DNA from 2 places in the Metabacillus indicus genome. Region 2 is predicted to be linked to the other one. Evidence: riboswitches for the same ligand, from Rfam matches in the RefSeq annotation. Region 2 holds a riboswitch; the other holds the start of a gene.
What was found. A riboswitch is a leader RNA that binds a small molecule or an ion and turns the genes downstream of it on or off. The one in region 2 is predicted to bind S-adenosylmethionine.
Positions count from the first base shown of each region.

Region 1: it holds a riboswitch for S-adenosylmethionine, as region 2 does, so the genes downstream of both, ACK1LH_RS04815 (bifunctional homocysteine S-methyltransferase/methylenetetrahydrofolate reductase) here and mtnW (2,3-diketo-5-methylthiopentyl-1-phosphate enolase) in region 2, are expected to answer to the same signal.

Region 1 is NZ_CP176757.1:963,394-966,578, forward strand. It holds gene metH (methionine synthase) at 1-20, opposite strand, end outside; gene ACK1LH_RS04815 (bifunctional homocysteine S-methyltransferase/methylenetetrahydrofolate reductase) at 13-1,866, opposite strand; SAM riboswitch class I at 1,952-2,052, opposite strand; gene ACK1LH_RS04820 (YajQ family cyclic di-GMP-binding protein) at 2,214-2,705, opposite strand; gene ACK1LH_RS04825 (S1 RNA-binding domain-containing protein) at 2,805-3,185, shown strand, end outside.
Region 2 is NZ_CP176757.1:1,504,094-1,507,278, forward strand. It holds gene ACK1LH_RS07470 (pyridoxal phosphate-dependent aminotransferase) at 1-993, shown strand, start outside; SAM riboswitch class I at 1,047-1,154, shown strand; gene mtnW (2,3-diketo-5-methylthiopentyl-1-phosphate enolase) at 1,235-2,473, shown strand; gene ACK1LH_RS07480 (2-hydroxy-3-keto-5-methylthiopentenyl-1-phosphate phosphatase) at 2,470-3,132, shown strand; gene ACK1LH_RS07485 (methylthioribulose 1-phosphate dehydratase) at 3,129-3,185, shown strand, end outside.

The sequences.
Region 1 (3,185 bases), 540 kb from region 2:
TGTTTTCTTATATCAGACATGCGTAATCTTCCTTTCGGTGGCCTCAGACTCTTTTTTATGGATATAATTCGTTAGTTCCACTGTCAGTTCATAATTCAAAAACGGTGTGATCAAGTAAATGCCGTAGAACAGATCAAACGCAGCATCAATCAGGTTTTTGGCAATGGCCAGACCCTCCTGATACGATTTTTCCTTATCATCTCCGGCATTGGCCATTTTTTCGCGGATGCTGTCAGAGAGGGTGATGCCAGGTATCTCATTATGAATAAATTCAGCATTCCGGCTGCTAGTGAGCGGCATAATGCCGATATAGACGGGTACAGTTAAGTGTTTTGTTTCTTCATAGACATCAATCAGCTGTTTTTCGGAATAGATCGGCTGGGAGATAAAATAATCAGCCCCGCACGCGATTTTTTTCTCGAGCCTTTTAACGGCTTTATCAAGATACTTCACATTTGGGTTAAAGGCGGCGGCTACAGAGAAGTTCGTCTTTTCGCCAAGCGGTTTTCCTGAGTAAGAAAGCCCGTCATTAAATTGCTTAATCAGACTGATCAAATCAAAGGAAGAAAGGTCATAAACAGAAGTTGCCCCCGGGAAATCCCCGATTTTGGACGGATCTCCTGTTATGGCTAAAACATCTGTTAATCCAAGGGTGTGCAGCCCCATTAAATGTGACTGCAGTCCGATTAAGTTGCGGTCTCTGCAGGTGATATGAATCAGTGAGCGAATCCCGTGAGTCTGCTGGACAATGGATCCCATGGCGGCATTGCTGATTCTTGGTGAAGCAAGGGAATTATCCGCAAGTGTTAAGGCATCGATTCCAGCCTCCTGCAGGGCCTTTGCTCCTTTCAAAAATTTATCAATCCCGAGCTTCTTAGGCGGGTCAAGCTCTACAATGATGGAGCGTTTTTCTTTGACAATATCCTGCAGCGGAGGATACTTTCTCTCTGCAGCAGAGGCAATAGAGATTTCTTCTTTTCTTGCTTTCACCTTCTTTTCAGTCACCGGAGGCAGTCCTTTAAGAGCAGAAGCCATTGCCCTGATATGATCAGGAGTCGTTCCGCAGCAGCCTCCTATTAATCTCGCACCCTGGTTTCTAAAAGCAAGTGCGCTTTCAGCGAAGTATTTTTCACCGGATCCGTAAACAAGTCTGCCTTCCTCGATAGTCGGTAGGCTGCTGTTTGGATAAACGGACAGGAAGGCCTTTTCTGGAAGAGGAACTTCCTCCAGAGATGAGAGCATATGATACGGTCCAAGCCTGCAGTTCAGCCCGACAACATTCGCCCCGAGTTCCTCAAGCTGGGACAGACCGTCAGAAAGAGGAGTGCCGTCCTGGAGAACGCCGATTTCATGGAGGGAAATGTTCGTTATGATCGGCAAGTCTGTTTCTTTTCTTGCAATCTCGAGAACGGTCTTCATTTCTTCAAGATCATAATACGTTTCAAGCAGGAGGCCGTCGGGTTCTTCGTTCAGCAGAAGATAGAGCTGCTCCCTGAAATTGCGGCGGAGATCCTCGAGCGAATAGGCTCCTTTTTTAAAAGCGCGTACACCGCCGATTGTGCCGAGGACATAGGCTGAGGTGCCTTCCGCAGCTTGCTTTGCAATTTGCACAGCCGTGCGGTTAATGGCGCGCACCTCATCTTCAAGCCCGTATCTGGACAGCTTGATATAATTGGCCCCGTACGTATTTGTCTGAATGACATCAGCGCCGGCATCAAGATACGCCTTATGAACATTCAGGATGTCATCCGGTTTTGACAGGTTCAGTTCTTCAAAACACCGGTCCACACCGTGGGAATAAAGCAAGGTGCCCATTGCTCCGTCCCCGATCAGAATTTTTGTCTGCAAGTCTGTTAAAAGTGCCAAAGCTATAAACCTCCTAAAATACAGCTGATAATGGAAAAAAGAAAAAAGCCTTCCAAGAAGAAGACTTTTGAGTATGCGCGGCTTCTTCTTATCGTCCGATGGATGCATCGCTGGAATTAGCACCTTGGATTGCGCCAGGTTGCTGAAGCTTCGACGGGCCAGTCCCTCAGCTTCTCTAGATAAGAATCGAAAAATATGAAATTGGCTAAATGATATTATATCTAATTTACATGTTTTTTTCGGGAGATTCAAGTGCGAAAAGTAAAAGTTTTCTGAATTGATGAGGAATTCTTGCCCCAGTCCGGATAAAAAAAGACCCAGCAGGAAAAACTGCTGAGTCCTCTCGTTTATCTGAAATTAATGAATTGAACATCGATCGGCAGATCCGCACCGCGGACAGCTGCAATCACCTGCTGCAGGTCGTCTTTGCTTTTGCCGGTAACGCGGACCTGATCATCCTGAACCTGCGTTTTCACCTTAAGTCCTGCATTTTTTATGATCGCGTTAATCTTTTTCGCATTGTCCTTATCAATACCCTGGACAAGCTTTGCACGCTGGCGGATGGTCCCGCCTGATGCGCCTTCAATTTTTCCGTAATCAATATTGCGCGTCGCCACGTTGCGCTTGATCAGTTTTGAAATGAACACATCCTTCAGCTGATCCATTTTAAACTCATCATCAGAAACTAAAACAAGCTCCTCTTTTTCAAGCGTAATGCTGCTTTTGCTTCCTTTAAAATCATAGCGTGTGCCGATCTCTTTCATCGTCATCGTGATGGCATTTGTTACCTCAGGCATATCCACCTTCGACACAATATCAAACGAACTGTCCTTGGCCATAAGAATCCTCCCAAAAGTTTGTATTATCCTTAGATTATAGTAGAATGTACATGATATAACAACTAACGGCAGTTCAGCTGCAAAGGAAGGAACGAACAAATGAATCCCGGAACGTTTATGACGCTTAAAATAGATGAAAAAGTAGATTACGGATATTATTTAACAGATGGAGAAGACCGAGTGCTGCTTCACAAAACGGAAATCACTGAACCGATTGAAGAATTGGACGAGGTTGAAGTGTATCTGATTGTTGACCATGAAGACCGCCTAGCGGCAACGATGAAAAAGCCGACGATATCAGAAGACCGGTTCGGATGGGTGGAAGTAGTCAGTGTCAGGGAAGACATGGGGGCATTCGTCGACATTGGCCTTTCAAAAGATGCACTTGTCGACAACGATATTCTCCCGGCTTACGTCAGTGTATGGCCAAAAGAAGGCGACAAACTCTACTGTTCCCTGAAAGTGACGAAAAACGGAAGA
Region 2 (3,185 bases):
TATTCCCCGTTCAGAGGACAGCGTTTTTTAAAAACGGCGATAACAGAATTTTATCAAAGGGAATATGGCGTTACACTGGATCCTGACACAGAAGTGGCGATTCTATTTGGGGGAAAGGCAGGTCTTGTCGAAATTCCGCAGTGTCTCCTTAATCCCGGTGAGACGGTTCTTGTTCCCGACCCGGGCTATCCCGATTATTGGTCAGGCGTAGAGCTTGCGAGGGCCCGTATGGAATATATGCCTCTTTTGAAGGAAAATGAGTTTTTGCCTGACTATTCCAAGCTCTCTGAAAAAGCGAAGGCGGATGCTAAGCTCATGTTTTTAAACTATCCGAACAACCCTACAGGGGCAGTTGCAAGCCGGAGCTTTTTCGATGACACGGTTGCGTTTGCTGAAGAAAATGACATTTGCGTCGTGCATGATTTTGCCTATGGAGCAATTGGCTTTGACGGCAAAAAGCCGGTCAGCTTTCTTGAATCCGAGGGAGCAAAAGAGACTGGAATTGAAATTTATACGCTGTCTAAGACGTATAATATGGCAGGGTGGAGGATCGGGTTTGCAGTCGGCAATAAAAGCGTCATAGAGTCGATTAATCTTTTCCAGGATCACATGTTTGTCAGTGTGTTCAGCGGAATACAGGAAGCAGCAGCTGCTGCTCTTCTTGCCCCGCAGGATTGCGTCAGCGAGCTTGTCGCACGCTATGAAAGCAGGCGTGCGGCGTTTATAGACGCACTGAACGGCATCGGCTGGAAAGTGGAGGCTCCTCCGGGATCATTCTTTGCTTGGCTGCCTGTACCCGGGGGATTCACATCGGAATCATTCGCTGACTATCTGCTGGAACACGCTCATGTTTGCGTGGCGCCGGGCATTGGATTCGGGACGTTCGGTGAGGGGTATGTCCGTGCGGGACTTTTAACCTCTGAAGAGAGATTGAGAGAAGCAGCTGAAAGAATAAAATCTTTAAATCTCTTTTCACAGTCAGTTGACAGCTGAGGGAAAAGCTGTCATAATCCAAATTAATTTCAGGTTATTCAGAACATATACAATTCTTATCAAGAGCAGGTGGAGGGACTGGCCCGATGAAGCCCGGCAACCGACTTAAACGATGTTTAAGCACGGTGCTAAATCTTGCAGCAATTGCTGGCAGATAAGGATCTTACCCATTTCAGATAAGGTCTCTTCCGTCAGCGGAGGGGACCTTTTTTATTTTCTAATTCGAAAGGCAGGCATAATCATGAGCGGCGTTACAGCAACTTATCTCATCTATGATCAGAGCAGCATCCAAAAAAAAGCAGAAGGAATCGCCATAGGCCTTACGGTCGGCTCATGGACGGACCTTCCGGAGCTTACACAGCAGCAGCTGAAACAGCACAAGGGCCAAGTTGTATCAGTTGAAGAAACGGATGCTGAAGAACGCATTTCGGAGTTTCTCGGAAAAAAAGTGAAAAAAGGAATTGTAAAAATATTTTATCCTGGTCTTAATTACTCTCATGACCTTCCTGCAGTCCTTACGACGGTTTTCGGAAAGCTTTCCCTTGACGGCGAAGTGAAACTGCTTGATTTGGAGTTTACAGGAGATCTTCTTTCTTCCTTTCAGGGACCTGCATTTGGCATAAGCGGGATCAGGGAAAAGCTTGGAGTCTATAACCGGCCTCTTCTCATGAGCATTTTCAAAGGAGTCATTGGACGTGATCTCACGTTTTTAAAAGATCAGCTCAGGCATCAGGTACTTGGCGGCGTTGACCTTGTAAAGGATGACGAAATCCTGTTTGACAATCCTCTGACTCCGTTTGAGCAAAGAATTACAGCAGGAAAAGAAGTGCTTGGCAGCGTGTATGAGGAGACCGGCCATAAAGCTATGTATGCTGTTAATTTAACTGGAAAGACCTTCAGCCTCAAAGAGAAGGCAAGACGCGCTGCAGACCTCGGGGCGGACGCCCTGCTGTTTAATGTTTTCGCTTATGGTCTTGACGTTTTGCAGGAGCTTGCAGAAGACAGGGAGATTCATGTCCCGATCATGGCGCACCCTGCTGTAAGCGGAGCCTTGTCTTCTTCCGCCCTATACGGGATTTCGCACTCTCTGCTGCTTGGAAAGCTGCTGCGGCAATGCGGTGCGGACTTTTCCCTCTTCCCGTCGCCATACGGCAGTGTGGCACTTGAAAGGGATGCGGCACTGTCCATCGGTGCAGCGTGCAAAGAGACTTCCGGCATAAAAGAAACGTTTCCGGTTCCATCAGCTGGAATTCATCCGGGCCTTGTTCCTGTTCTTATCCAGGATTTCGGCATCGACAGCGTCATTAATGCCGGCGGAGGCGTACACGGGCATCCAAACGGTGCGCAGGCGGGCGGAAGAGCTTTCCGCTCTGCAATCGATGCTGTACTTGAAGGCATCTCATTATCTGAAAAAGCTAAAAGCGAACGCGACCTTCAGCTTGCGCTTGATCTTTGGGGTCAGGTGGAGGCGGGCCGATGAGCAAACCGGTTATTATCTGTGATTTTGACGGCACCATTACAAACAATGACAATATTATCGCGCTCATGAAACGATTCGCTCCTTCTGAGTGGAACACTTTAAAAGATGATGTTTTAAGCCAGCGCATTTCAGTCCGTGAAGGCGTCGGAAGGATGTTTGAGCTGATCCCTTCAAAGCTCAAGGCTGATATGATTCAGCATTTGCTGTTCACCGCACAGATCCGGGACGGATTCAGTGATTTTGTTCAGTTTGCAAAAGATCATGAAATACATCTGTACATTGTAAGCGGAGGAATTGATTTTTTCGTCTATCCGCTGTTAAACGGGCTTGTGGAATATGATCGTGTCTACTGCAATGAATCAGATTTCAGCGGGGAATTTGTTCAAATCCTCTGGCCGAATTCATGTGATGACAGATGCACAAATGACTGCGGATGCTGCAAGCCGAGCATCATCAGAAAGCTTGCTTCCTCTGATCAGGAGGTCATTGTAATCGGAGATTCGGTGACAGATCTTGAAGCGGCCAAGCTTGCAGATTTTGTGTTTGCCAGGGATTATCTTCTTGAAAAATGTGAAACTCTTCAGCTGCGGCATCAGGCATTTTCAACTTTTTATGACGTGATTGAAGGGCTGAAGAAAAGGCAGGAGGCGGCAGTATGAGCTTATATAAACAGCGCTGGAGTGAGCTTGCAGCTGTGAAAAGGGAACTGGCG